DNA from 2 places in the Comamonas sp. MYb396 genome. Region 1 is predicted to be linked to the other one. Evidence: riboswitches for the same ligand, from Rfam matches in the RefSeq annotation. Region 1 holds a riboswitch; the other holds the start of a gene.

Evidence for each region. A riboswitch is a leader RNA that binds a small molecule or an ion and turns the genes downstream of it on or off. The one in region 1 is predicted to bind manganese.
Region 2: it holds a riboswitch for manganese, as region 1 does, so the genes downstream of both, WH265_RS09155 (TMEM165/GDT1 family protein) here and mntP (manganese efflux pump MntP) in region 1, are expected to answer to the same signal.

What each region holds. Positions count from the first base shown of each region.
Region 1 covers NZ_JBBGYU010000015.1:341-7,387, reverse strand. The annotation lists gene WH265_RS23715 (DUF5682 family protein) at 1-1,103, shown strand, start outside; gene WH265_RS23710 (VWA domain-containing protein) at 1,220-2,341, shown strand; gene WH265_RS23705 (aspartate/glutamate racemase family protein) at 2,425-3,159, opposite strand; gene WH265_RS23700 (NCS1 family nucleobase:cation symporter-1) at 3,175-4,707, opposite strand; yybP-ykoY riboswitch at 5,125-5,290, shown strand; gene mntP (manganese efflux pump MntP) at 5,310-5,879, shown strand; gene WH265_RS23690 (DUF808 domain-containing protein) at 6,323-7,047, shown strand, end outside.
Region 2 covers NZ_JBBGYU010000003.1:289,609-296,655, reverse strand. The annotation lists gene WH265_RS09170 (SDR family oxidoreductase) at 1-124, shown strand, start outside; partial or broken gene WH265_RS09165 (RNA recognition motif domain-containing protein) at 300-845, opposite strand; gene WH265_RS09160 (RNA recognition motif domain-containing protein) at 1,101-1,496, opposite strand; yybP-ykoY riboswitch at 1,728-1,841, shown strand; gene WH265_RS09155 (TMEM165/GDT1 family protein) at 1,938-2,510, shown strand; gene putA (trifunctional transcriptional regulator/proline dehydrogenase/L-glutamate gamma-semialdehyde dehydrogenase) at 2,623-6,486, opposite strand; gene WH265_RS09145 (Lrp/AsnC ligand binding domain-containing protein) at 6,591-7,047, shown strand, end outside.

The DNA of each region.
Region 1 (7,047 bases):
GCCTGCGCTTGTTGGGCATTGGCTGGGGCACGCGCGCGGCCGATGCACAGCGCAACCGTGGCACCTTCCGCGAGAGCTGGCAGATGCAGTGGGAGCCCGAGCTGGCCGTGCGCATCATCGAGGCCAGCGTGCATGGCGCCACCGTGGCGCAGGCCGCCACTGCGCGCCTGCGCGCGAGCCTCTCGCCCGATACGCCCTTGCCCGAGATTGCGCAGGCGATTGACGACGCGTTGCTGGCGAACTTGCCGCAGCTGGTCGAATCGCTGATTGCCACCCTGGCCGAGCGCGCGGCCACCACCGGTGATGTGGCCCAGCTGCTGCAGGCGCTGCCGCCACTGGCCAATGTGTACCGCTATGGCAGCGTGCGCCAGACCGATACGGCCTTGCTGGCAACGGTCATCGATTCGCTGGTGCTGCGCGCCGCCATTGGCCTGCCAGTGGCCTGCATGGCGATGGACGAAGAGGCCGCTGCTGCGATGAAGGGCAAGGTGCTGGCCGCGCACGAGGCGCTGCGCCTGCGTGGCAATGATGCGCAAGCCCAGGCCGCAGTCGACGCCTGGCGCGCTGCGCTGCGCAGCCTGGCGATGGGCGATGCGGCTGCGGCCTTGCTGCGCGGCATGGGCTGCCGGCTATTGCTGGACGAGCATTTGCTGGACAGCGCCGAGGTGGTGCTGCAGTTCAACCGCAACCTCTCGCTGGGCGCGGCGCCGCTGGATGTCGCCGCCTGGCTGGATGGCTTTTTGAACCAGCAGGCGCTGGTGCTGCTGCACGACGAGGCCATCTGGGGTGCCGTCGATGCCTGGCTGGCCGGGTTGGGTGAAGTGCAGTTTGCGCAGATTTTGCCGCTGGTGCGGCGCAGTTTTGCCAACTTCAGCAAGCATGAGCGGCAGAGCCTGGGAGACAAGGCCCGGCGCGCGCCGGTGGCTGGTGCGGCTGTGCCTGCTGCCGCCTTGGCGGCGGGCGATGAGGATGCGCCCTGGGACGAGGCGCGCGCCGTGCTGGCGCTGCCGCTGCTCAACACCCTGCTGGGGCTGGAGCTGCCGCTCGAGTTGCTGGCGCAGATTCCGCCTGCCGCGATGCCTGCCAAACAAGCCCTGGAGTGATGACGATGACTAATGCCACCCATCCCGCGCCCGGCCGGGCGCAAGACGATAGCCAAACCCTGCCGCCCGACGAGGCAGAAGCGCTGCAGCCCACCACCCGCTTGCAGCGCTGGCGCATGGTGCTGGGCAGCCCGGCCGATGCCAGCTGCGGAACCGTGGGCGGACGCCTGCAGGAGATGGACCAGGCGCTGGCCGCGCTCTACGAAGGCGACAGCCAGCTCGGTTCGCGCAAAGGCGGCCGGGGCAATTCTTCGCCCTCGGTGTCGCGCTGGCTCGGCGATATCCGCAAGTACTTTCCCAGCCAGGTGGTGCAGGTGATGCAGCGCGACGCGATGGAGCGCCTGCAGCTGCGCGAGTTGCTGCTGCAGCCCGAGATGCTGGAGAACGTGCAGCCCGATGTGCACCTGGTGGCCAACCTGATTTCGCTGGGCTCGGTCATCCCGCAAAACACCAAGGCCACCGCGCGCCTGGTGGTGCGCAAGGTGGTGGACGAGCTGATGAAAAAGCTCGAAGAGCCGATGCGCAGCGCCGTGGCCGGCGCGCTGGACCGCAGCCAGCGCAACCGCCGCCCGCGCCATGCCGAGATCGACTGGAACCGAACGATCCGCGCCAACCTGCGCCACTGGCAGCCCGAGTACCAAACCATCGTGCCCGAGACCTTGATCGGCTACGGCCGCAAGGCGCGCCGCCCGCAGCGCGAGGTGATTCTGTGCATCGACCAAAGTGGTTCGATGGCCAACTCGGTGGTCTACTCCAGCATCTTTGGCGCGGTGATGGCCAGCCTGCCTGCCGTCGCCACCAAGCTGGTGGTGTTTGACACGGCGGTGGTGGACCTGACCGACAAGCTCGACGACCCGGTCGATGTGCTGTTTGGCGTGCAGTTGGGCGGCGGCACCGACATCAATGGCGCCGTGGGCTACTGCCAGAGCCTGATCAGCGAACCGCGCAACACCATCCTGGTGCTGATCTCGGACCTGTACGAGGGGGGCGTGGAATCCGGCCTGCTGCGCCGTGCCAACGAGCTGGTGGAATCCGGCGTGCAGTTCATCACCTTGCTGGCGCTGAGCGACGAAGGCGCGCCCGCCTATGATGCCGCACTGGCCGCCAAGCTAGCGGCCTTGGGCGTGCCTTCCTTTGCCTGCACGCCGGATGCCTTCCCGCAGCTGATGGCAGCCGCCATTCGCCGCGATGATGTGGCGGCCTGGGCGGCAACCCAAGGCTTCAAGACCAGTCAATGACGCTGCCTGGCACTCACCCAGCCAGAAAAAAGCCCTGCGGAGCAGGGCGGTTGGAGTAAACAGAGGCTGGGAGACGGAGCCGTTTAGCGGCCCAGCGAATCGGGCAGCGGAAAACCGGTAATGCGCTTGGCGCGCGGCGGCGCATAGGTGCGCACCTTGGAGGTCTTGAGGCCCAGGCGCACCAGCGATTCGGCAATGGTCACCGCGGCAGCCACGCCATCGACCACGGGCACGCCGGTGCGGCTGCGCACCTTGTCTTCGAGCTCGGCCATGCCGCCGCAGCCCAGGCAGATGACCTCGGCATGGTCTTCTTCAACGGCCTTGGCGGCCTGCTGCACGATGGCATCGACCGCGCGCTCGGGCTGGCTCTCGAGCTCCAGCACGGCCATGCCGCTGGCGCGCACCGAGGCGCAGCGCGCATCCAGCCCGGCCAGCTTGAGCCGGTCTTCGATCAAGGGCACAGCGCGGTCCAAGGTGGTGACGACGGCGTATTTGTGGCCCAGGAACATGGCCGTCGATGCCGCAGCCTCGGTGATGTCGACGACGGGCACTTCCAGCAGCTCTTGCAGGCCTTCGCGGCCATGCTCGCCGTAGCCGGCCTGGATGACGGCATCAAAGGGCTGGTCATAGCGCATGACGGCATCCATCACGCCGACAGCGCAGAGGTAGCTCTCAAAATTGCCTTCCACCGATTCAGCACCAAAGCGCGGGGTGAGGGCGACGATCTCGGTGCCCGGTGCGGCTGCCCGGCGCGCCTGGGCGCCGATGGCCTCGGTCATGCTCTCGGTGGTGTTGACGTTCACGATCAGAATGCGCATGCAAAAAACTCCGTCTCAATGTTGGGCATGGTTCACGGCAATGGCCTCGCCGTCCTGGTCTTCATAGTGCTGGCCCTTGGGCGTCAGCAGCCAGTAGAACAGGCCGCCGAGCCCGGCCGCAATGAACCAGGAAAAGTGCGATACCGATTCGAGCGCCGGCAAAAAGGCGAACAGCAGCGCAATCAGGGCCGAGGGCACCAGGGCCTGGATGGCGCGGCGGTTGACGCCGTTTTCGTAATGGTAAGGGCCGTTGCGGTCATCGCTGTAGAGCGCTGGCACATGCACGCGCTGCTTGCGGATCAGCCAGTAGTCGGCCATCACGATGCCAAACAGTGGGCCCAGGAACGAGCCCAGACCGCCCAGGAAATACAGGATCACCAGCGGTGAGTCATAGAGGTTCCAGGGCAGGATCACAAAGCCGAGGATGGCGCTGACGAGGGCGGCGCGGCGGAAGTTGAGCTGGCGCGGCAGCAGGTTGGCCAGGGCCAGCGCGGGGGCGACAAAGTTGGCCATCAGGTTGACGGCGATGGTCAGGATCAGCAGCGACAGGCTGGCGAGCACCAGCAAGGGCTTGTTGGGGATCTTCTCGACGATGTCGGTCGGGCTCAGGATCAGCGTGCCATCGATCGCCAGCTGGCCGCCGGTCAGCACGACGACGATCAGGCCGAAGATCAGCATGTTGATGGGGATGCCCCAGAAGTTGCCCTTGACCACGGCGCTGCGCGAGGTGGCACCCCGGGTGAAGTCACAGAAATTGAGCACAAAGGTGCCATAGATGGCGACCCACAGCGAGGCGGCACCCATGATCTGCACCCACATCGCCGCACCGGTGCTGGGCTTGGACGCCGTCCACTGGATCTTGCCGCCCGAGCTGTAGAGCACCCAGCCGGCCAGCGCGATAAAGGTCACCAGAATCACCGGGCCGGCAAAGGCCTCGTACTTGCGGATGCTCTCCATGCCCCAGCAGGCAATCATCGTCTGCACCACCCACAGCAGGCTGAAGCTGATCCAGCCGAGCACCGGCAGGCCCAGCACCTGGTGCGCCAGCAGCGCCTGCAGGCTGGGGAAGAGGGTGATTAACAGCACATCGAGCACCTTGGAGGCCAGGTAGGTCTGGATGCCGAACCAGGCAATCGCGACACCGCCCCGGATCAAGGCCGGGATCTGCGCGCCCCGGGTGCCAAAGCTGATGCGGCTCATCACCGGAAAAGGCACGCCCGTCTTGGGGCCCATGAAGCCCGACAAGGTCAGCAGCACAAACAGCAAGGCGGCGCCCATCATCAGCGCCGTCAGAATCTGCCAGCCGCCCAGGCCCAGCGCAAACAGGCCGATGGCAAAGGCGTAGTTGCCCAGGCTGTGCACATCATTGGCCCAGAGCGTGAACAGGCTGTAGGCACCCCAGGAGCGGCTGTCTTTCTTGGTGGGCGCGAGGTCTTTGTTGTAGAGCGAGGGGCATACGCCGGCGGGCAAGGCACCGGCCGCTGCGGGGCGCTGCTGTGCGGGATTGAAGGCAAAGCCTGCGTTCTGGTCTGCTGCAAGATCGGTCATTGACATCCTTGGATCGGGCGCATCCAGCTGCGCCTTATTTGCGGCCTGGCGGCCGGGTTTGTCTCGTCATGTGCGCGGGTCCATGCATGGCATGTGCAGCACAAAACAGGCCTCAATGGCTATGCGTTGTGTGCACATATGCATACATTAAGTGTATACAAAACACCTGAAAATGAACTAGGGGCAACCCTGGGTGAAGTGCCACACTGTTACTTGGGAGACGCCTTGGCTGCCTCTGTCAGAGGGTGCCAAGGGAGAGCTGCAGTACATGAGCTTGCTCATGTTTCGGCTTGTAGCGGCTGGCGTTTTGCTGGGTCCAGGCCGCAACAGCAAGACAGAAATGCGATCCATTCCTAAAGAACTTGGCGCGTTTGGGGCCATGTGCTCCGAAGCGCTGCGCAGCGTTTAGACTGCGGGCTCCCTTGGGGAGTAGCCTGCTTCCGCGCTGGAAGCGTCTGCGTCAACATACTCGGCATTTCGCATGCTGTGGCGCAGACATCCGTTCTTCGGTTGGCGAGACCATCGGCATGCCAGCACGACCTCGGTCGGGCAGTGGTGGCATGCCGTTGTGCTCATGCCCGACTGTCCTAGAAGAACCTCCGATGAACGCTGCTTCCATTTCCCTGTTGGCGCTTGCCATGTCTACCGATGCCTTTGCCGCCGCGATTGGCAAAGGCTCTGCCCTTGTCAAACCCCGTTGGTCCGAGGCACTGCGCACCGGCCTGATCTTTGGTGTTATCGAGGCCATCACGCCGCTGGTGGGCTGGGCGCTGGGCTATGCCGCGGCCGATTATGTGAAGGCCTGGGACCACTGGATTGCTTTTGTGCTGCTCTTGGTGCTGGGCGGCCGCATGGTGCTGGGTGCCTTTCAAAGCGCCGATGAGCCCGAGATGAGCCGGCCCGCGCGCCATGGCTTCTGGCTGCTGGTGGCCACCGGCTTTGCCACCAGCATCGATGCGATGGCGGTAGGCGTGGGCCTGGCATTTCTGGATGTGAACATCACCGTCGTTGCGCTCAGCATCGGCTTTGCCACCTTTGCGATGGTGACCCTGGGCGTGATGGTCGGCCGCGTGCTGGGCAATATCACCGGCCGCTGGGCAGAGGCGGTGGGTGGTGTGGTGCTGATTGCGATTGGCTCGCTGATCCTGTACGAGCACATGGTGGCGGTGTAAAAGCCAAAGCCCTCTGCTGGCATGGCGGAGGGCTTGGCTGCGTTTTGCGCTGTAGGAGCGTTGCTACAGGCAAAACAAAGCCCCGCAGAGCGGGGCTTAAGTGAGAGAGATCAGTGGGCTTGCAATCGCTGCGGGTGCCGGGCTTTTAGGTCTGGCTCAACCGCTTGCAGGCTGCGCTGGTATCAGAAGCGGGCAGGAGCACGCTTACGGTCACGTTCGTCTTCAGGCCAAATAGCAAACACTTCAGTCATTTCAGTCCTTTCACCTTTCTGGTGTAGATGGGTGTACAACGGGCCGCAGGCTGAAGTTGTTGACAAGGCCTGCATAAAGTTTTGTGAACAAGCTCCAACAAAACGTAGAAATCACCGTTTTACGGGGCCTGACACGGCATTGCTTTGTGAAATCGCTATGATTTGCCACCGAATTTAGACAGGGAGTGCGTAATGGCAGGTGCTGGTTTGTTGATGTTGCTCGATGATATTGCGACCTTGCTTGACGATGTGGCGCTGATGACCAAGACGGCTGCGGGCAAGAGCACGGCCATCCTGGACGATGTGGCCACGCAGACCAAGGTGGCGGTGCAAAAGACGGCGGGGGTGCTGGGTGATGACCTGGCGCTGAACGCCGAGCAGGTGACTGGGGTCAAGGCCAACCGGGAGTTGCCGGTGGTCTGGGCGGTGGCCAAGGGATCGCTCAAAAACAAAGTCATCTTGGTGCCGGCAGCGCTTTTGATCAGTGCTTTTGCACCTTGGTTGATCACGCCGCTGTTGATGCTTGGCGGCGCTTTTCTGTGTTTTGAAGGGGTGGAGAAGGTGCTGAGCCTGTTCCACAAGCCCGGCAAACAGGCGCCCCATGATGCCGTCAAGGAGTCCGAGCAGGCTGCGCAGATGGGCGTGGCGCCATCATCCGTGAAGGCTGCCAGCGAGAAAAACATGGACCCTGTGGCCTATGAAAAAGCCAAGGTGGCGGGTGCGGTGCGTACCGATTTCATTCTGTCTGCAGAAATCATCGCCATCGCGCTGGGCACTGTGGCCAGCAAGCCGCTGTGGGAGCAGTTTGCAGTGCTGGTGGCCGTGGCGCTGGCGATCACCGTGTTTGTCTATGGCCTGGTCGCCGGTATTGTGCGCATGGACGATGTGGGCATGTGGCTGATGCGCAAGACCAGTGC
Region 2 (7,047 bases), on a different contig from region 1:
GGGCTGGGTGGCCAAGCTGTTGCGCTGCCTGCCCAATGCCCTCTATGACCGCGCGCTGGCCAACCGCCCGCGCAAGCACCGCCACCGCGAGCGGGTGCAAGAGGCGCCACCGGGTCAAGACTGAAAGCAGGTCCTGAGCCGGGCATGAAAAAAGCCCCTGGCGGGGCTTTGTCGTTGCGGTGCGGCACAGCGCCGGGCTGTGCCTGCAGGCATCAATAGTCGTCGTTGTTGTCGTAGCCTTGGTTGCCGCCGCGGTTGCGCGAACCATTGCCGTAGGGGCTGCGGAAGCCGCCATCGCGCTCACCGCCACGATCGCCACCACCAAAGCCGCGGTCATTGCCGCCACGGCCGCCGCCGCCATCGCGACCACCGCGGTCGCCATAACCACCGCCGCCACCGCCACCACCGTAGCCGCCGCGATCACCGCCGCCGCCACCGCCGTAACCACCACCACCGCCGCCGCCGTAGCCACCGCCACCACCGCCGCCGTAGCCACCACCGCCGCCGCCAAAGCCGCCACGGTTACCGCCGCCGCCGCCAAAGCCACCACCGCGTGGGCCGCCAAAACCACCACCGCCGCTGCGGGGAGGACGGGGCTCCATGGGGCGTGCTTCGTTCACGACCAGATTGCGGCCGCCCAGGGGCTGACCGTTCAGACCGTTGACCGCAGCTTGGGCTTCTTCATCGCTGCCCATTTCTACAAAACCGAAACCCTTGGAGCGACCCGTGTCGCGTTCCATCATCACCTTGGCGCTGGTTACGCTGCCAAACTGACCAAAGGCCTGTTCCAGATCGTTGTCGCGAACCTGGTATGGCAAATTACCGACGTAAAGCTTGTTGCCCATTTGAGGGACTCCTGATAACTCTTAAATAATGCGATCGCGCCCTGTAGAACACCGGTCATCTATCGCAGTAGCCCAATGGAGGAATGCTCCATCCTTTATTTTCTGGCATAAAAACCGAGAATGGCATAGTTGTGCCCCTCAGTTGTGGCGCAGAAGCTGCAACCAGATGCAAAAAAGGCCTCAAAGAGGCCTTTTTTCCGGGAAAACCCGTCATCTCACTGTCAAAACCTCTCAGAGGTTTTGGATGCGATGTGCTTAGTAGCTGCCGCCACCGTAGCCACCACGGCCACCGCCGCCGAAGCCACCGCGGTCACCGCCGCCGCCGAAGCCGCCACGATCACCACCGCCGAAACCACGGCCACCACCACCGCCGCCGAAGCCGCCGCTGCGTGGAGGACGTGCTTCCATTGGACGTGCTTCGTTCACGACCAGGTTACGACCGCCAAAGCCTTGGCCGTTCACGCCTTCGATAGCAGCTTGTGCTTCAGCGTCCGAACCCATTTCCACAAAGCCGAAGCCCTTGGAACGGCCGGTGTCACGTTCCATCATGACCTTGGCGCTGGAGACGGTACCGAATTGGCTGAAAGTGCTTTCCAGATCGCTGTCACGGAAAGAGTAAGGCAGGTTGCCCACGTAAAGTTTGTTGCCCATTTGAGGACTCCGAAAAAAGTAAAAAAAGCGATGGAGCCTGATGCAATCAACAAACCTGTGACAACTTCCAAGACGGATCACCGCGCGCTCTAGTGTACCCGGGGGCACATTGAGCTTCACCATTATGGGTGAATCGCCTTACGCTGTGTTGACAGTTCCCGCAACCAGCCCTTGGTATTTTCCCTGGCGGGCGTAGGTGTTGCGGCGCAACATCGCTTTTGGGCGTATGATGCGCCAGTCTTTGGGGAGTAGCCTGCTGGGCGCGCGATGCGCCGCAGAGTGTGCGTCAACAAACTTGGGCCTTCGCGGCCTATGGCGTACACGGCATCTGGTGATGAGGATGCTGGGCGAGACCATTGACCACGTTGCGATCCAATGCCGGAGTCGCGATGCGGTCAATGCTGTCTTGCTATATCCGGCTGCAATAACGATCCCCACTCTATGGAAGCCTTTCTCCTCTCGACCGCTGTCGTTGCCCTTGCCGAAATGGGCGACAAGACACAGCTGCTGTCCCTCGTCCTCGCTGCCAAATACCGCAAACCCTGGCCCATTGTGCTGGGCATCTTTGTCTCGACGCTGGTCAACCATGCGCTGGCCGGCGCCGTTGGCGCCTGGATCGCCACGATGCTGGGCCCCGATGTGCTGCGCTGGATTCTGGGCGTGTCCTTTATCCTGATGGCCGGCTGGATGCTGATCCCCGACAAGATCGACGAGGACGAAGCGGGCAAGAGCAGCGGCCGCTGGGGCGTGTTCGGCACCACGGTGCTGCTGTTCTTCCTGGCCGAGATGGGCGACAAGACCCAGCTGGCCACCGTGGGCCTGGCCGCCAAGTACCCCGCTTCTTATTACTGGGTGGTTGCCGGCACCACGATCGGCATGATGCTGGCCAATGCGCCGGTGGTCTGGTTTGGCGACAAGATCACCAAGAAGCTGCCGATCCGCTGGATCCACCGCGTCTGCGCGGTGATCTTCCTGGTGCTGGGGGTGGCCGCGCTGTTCACGATGATGGACTGATAGCGCTGGTGGCGCTAGCAACACTGGCAACGTACTAACTAAAAGTAAAAGGGCTGGGGATCTTGCGATCTCGAGCCCTTTTTTCATGGGGCTGTGCCCCCAAGCCTCAGCCTCAGTCCAAGGTCATCAGGCTGGCATTGCCGCCGGCCGCAGCCGTGTTGATGCTGATGGCATGCTCGGCCAGCAGGCGGAACAGCGGCACGCTGCCGTCGGCGGCCTGGGCGGTGATCGGCACGATGGCACCGGCGCGGCCGGCCAGGCGGCTGGCCGTGGGCAGCCAGCCACTGGCCGCATCGACGATCAGCGCATCAAAGGCTTCGGACTGCACAAAGGCCTGCTCGCTGTGCGCAGACAATTGCACCGAAGCACGCACCGAGGCGGGCAACTGGGCCAGCAGGCTGGCATGGCTGCTGCCTGCGGGCCACACGGCGGTGGAGCCAGCGGCCAGCACGGCGGCGAGCTGGGCCAGCAGCAGGCTGCTGGTGCTGGCCACGCAGCCCACGCGCGCACGGCCGCTCAGCACATACAGATTGCGCTCCCCGGTGGGGCCGGGCAGTTCGGCGGCAAAGCCGTTGCCGGTATGGGCAGCATAGCGCTGGCACAGCGCTGCCAGATCGCCCTGGCCTTGCTGGCTGGCCCAGCTTTGCAGCGCCTCCAGCGCAGCGGCGGGGGCGGCATCGGCCTGTTCCAGGCCATGGGCATTGCCGCGCTGGCCGGTGCTGGCGGCCGGGGCCTCGCTACCGGCCATGCGCGGCAGATGGGCCAGCGCATCCACGGTGGCCGTGGCGGGCATGCGGCTGAGCAGGCGCAGCATGTACAGCGGGCCGCCGGCCTTGGGGCCCGTGCCCGACAGGCCTTCGCCACCAAAGGGCTGCACGCCGACGACGGCGCCGACGATGTTGCGGTTCACATAGATATTGCCGGCATGCGCGGCATTGACCACCTGGTTGATGGTCTCGTCAATGCGGGTGTGCAGGCCCAGGGTGAGCGCGTAGCCGGTGGCATTGATGTCGGCCAGCAGCTGGGGCAGGTTCTCGCGGCGGTAGCGCAGCACATGCAGCACCGGGCCAAAGACCTCGCGCTTGAGCTCGGAGAGCTGGCCGATGGCGATCACCGTGGGCGGCACAAAGGTGCCTTGCGCGCTGGCGCCGCTGTTTTGCCAGACCTGGTGGCCAGCGGCCTGCATGCGGGCAATGTGCTGGTCGATGACGCCTTTGGCCTCGGCATCGATCACGGGGCCGACATCGGTCTTGAGCTGGCAGGGGTTGCCCAGCTGGAGCTCCTGCATCGCGCCGCGCAGCATGTGCAGCAGGCGGTCGGCCCCTTCTTCCTGCACGCAGAGCACACGCAGCGCCGAGCAGCGCTGGCCGGCCGAGTCAAAGGCCGAGGACAGCACATCGACCACGACCTGCTCGGCCAGCGCGGACGAGTCCACGATCATCGCGTTCTGGCCGCCGGTCTCCGCCACCAGGGTGACGGGCTGGCCTTGGGCGTCGAGGCGCTGGGCCAGCGTCTTTTGCAGAATGCGAGCCACCTCGGTCGAGCCGGTGAACATCACGGCCTGCACGCGGTGGTCGCCCACCAGGCGGGCGCCCACGGTCTCGCCGGTGCCCGGCAGCAGCTGCAGCACATCGCGCGGCACGCCGGCTTGCCACAGCGCCTGCACGGCGGCAGCGGCGATCAGCGGGGTTTGCTCGGCCGGCTTGGCCAGCACGGTGTTGCCGGCAGCCAGCGCGGCGGCAATCTGACCACTGAAGATGGCCAGCGGGAAGTTCCAGGGGCTGATGCAGACCACCGGGCCCAGCGCCTGGTAATCCGCCTGGCCCCAACTGCGCACCTGGGCTGCGTAAAAGCGCAGAAAGTCCACCGCTTCGCGCACTTCGGCAATCGCGTTGGAGCAGGTCTTGCCGGCCTCGCGCACCAGCACACCCATCAGGGTGGGCATATGGGCTTCGAGCAGGTCACCGGCCTTGGCCAGGCAGTCAGCGCGCTGGGCGGGCGGGGTGGCCTGCCAGTGGGCAGCGGCGGCCTGGGCGGCGGCCAGCGCAAATTCCACCTGCTCGGTCGATGCCTGCGTGACGCTGCCGACCTGGTCGCCGTGGTCAGCCGGGTTCAGCACCGGCTCGCTGGCCTGGGTGGATGCGGGCGCGCCATCGGCCAGCATCGGCTGGGCATGCCAGGCCATCTGGGCGCTGGCCTGCAGGTCGTTCTGCAGCGCACGCAGGCGGTCGTCGTTGGACAGGTCGAGCCCTGCCGAATTGCTGCGGCTTGCGCCATACAGCGCGCGCGGCTGGGCAATGTGCGGGTTGGGCAGGCCCAATTGGCCTTCGCTCTGCGCCCATTGCTGGGCGGTGGTCACGGGGTTTTCCACCAGCTTGGCCAGGGGGATGTCCTGGTCGGCAATGCGGTTCACAAAGCTGGTGTTGGCACCGTTCTCCAGCAGGCGGCGCACCAGGTAGGCCAGCAGGGTTTCATGCGTGCCCACCGGGGCATAGATGCGGCAGGGGCGGCCCAGGTTTTCGCTGGCGTTGCGGCCCACGACCTGCTCGTACAGCGGCTCGCCCATGCCGTGCAGGCATTGGAACTCGTACTGGCCGGGCTGGTAGCGGGCCGGGTCGGCCAGGTGGTAGATGGTGGCCAGGGTGTGGGCGTTGTGCGTGGCGAACTGGGGGTAGACCGCATCGGGCGCGGCCAGCAGCTGGCGTGCGCAGGCCAGGTAGGACACATCGGTATAGGCCTTGCGGGTGTAGACCGGGTAGCCTTCCAGGCCGTCGATCTGGGCGCGCTTGATCTCGCTGTCCCAGTAGGCCCCCTTGACCAGGCGCACCATCAGCCGGTGCTGGCTGCGGCGGGCCAGGTCGATGATGAAGTCCAGCACATAGGGGCAGCGCTTTTGGTAGGCCTGCACGACAAAGCCGATACCGGCAAAACCGGCCAGCTCGGGCGCAAAGCAGAGCTTTTCCAGCAGGTCCAGCGACAGCTCCAGGCGGTCGGCTTCTTCGGCATCGATATTGAGACCGATGTTGTAGCCCTTGGCCAGCACGGCCAGCTGCAGCACCACGGGGTAGAGCTCGGCCATCACGCGGTCGTACTGGGCGCGGCTGTAGCGCGGGTGCAGCGCCGACAGCTTGATCGAGATGCCCGGGCCTTCGTACACGCCCCGGCCATGGCTGGCCTTGCCGATCGCATGGATGGCGTTCTCATAGTCGCGCAGGTAGCGCTTGGCGTCATCGCTGGTCATCGCCGCTTCGCCCAGCATGTCGTAGGAGTAGCGGAAGCCCTTGGCCTCCAGGCGCTCTGCGTTCTTCAGCGCCTCGCCAATCGTCTCGCCGGTGACGAACTGCTCGCCCATCATGCGCATGGCCATGTCCACGCCCTTGCGGATCAGCGGCTCGCCGCCCCGGCCAATGAGGCGGGTGAGCGACTGGCCCAGCGAGCCCTCGCTGTGCGTGGCCACCAGCTTGCCGGTCAGCACCAGGCCCCAGGCAGCGGCATTGACGAACATCGAGGGGCTCTTGCCCACGTGGGCCTTCCACTGGCCGTGCGCGATCTTGTCGCGGATCAGCACATCGCGGGTGGCCGTGTCGGGAATGCGCAGCAGCGCCTCGGCCAGGCACATCAGCGCAATGCCTTCTTGCGACGACAGCGCAAACTCCTGCAGCAGGCCTTGCACCAGGCCAGCGCGGCCGCTGTCGGCCTTGCGCTCGCGCAGGGTGCGGGCCAGTTGCAGCGCCAGCGCATCACCCGCCTGGGCGATGGCGGCGGGCGGCGTGGCCTGGAGCAGCAGCGCTTGCAGCGCTTCGGGCTCGGGCTTGCGGTAGGCGGCAGTGATGGCCGCGCGCAGCGCCGAGGCGGGCTGCAAGGCCGATACCAGCTCATTAAAAACAGGAGCGCTTGCGCCAGATGGGCTGCTGTTTGCGGCCGAAATGGGCAAGGTGGTGGAGGGCTGGTTGTCAACAATGGCGTTGGCAGTCATGGCGGGCTCGGTTAGCAAGTAAATAGTGAATGCCGCCAGTGTGATCGTTTGTGGTTTGAATTTCTCTCCATAATAGGCCCCATTCATAGTGAAAAATTCAGCCCATGACCGCCATCATCGACCCGCCGGAGGACCTGGATCGCATCGATCTGCGCATTCTGGCCGTGCTGCAGCGCGATGGCCGCATCTCCAACCTGAAGCTGGCCGAGGCGGTGTCGCTGTCGGCCACGGCCGTGCTGGCCCGCGTGCAGCGCCTGACCAAGGAAGGCTATATCACCGGCTACGAGGCGCGCTTGAACCCGCAAAAGCTGGGTGCAGCGATGCTGGTCTTTATCGAGGTGCTGCTCGACCGCACGACCCCCAATGTGTTTGACGAGTTCAAGGCGGCGGTGCAGGTGCGGCCCGAGATCATGGAGTGCCATATGGTGGCCGGCGGCTTTGACTACCTGGTCAAGATCCGCGTAGCCGATATGAACCACTACCGCCACTTTGCCGGTGAGGTTTTGTGGCAGCTGCCCGGCGTGCGCGAGACCCGCACCTACGCGGTGATGGAAGAGGTCA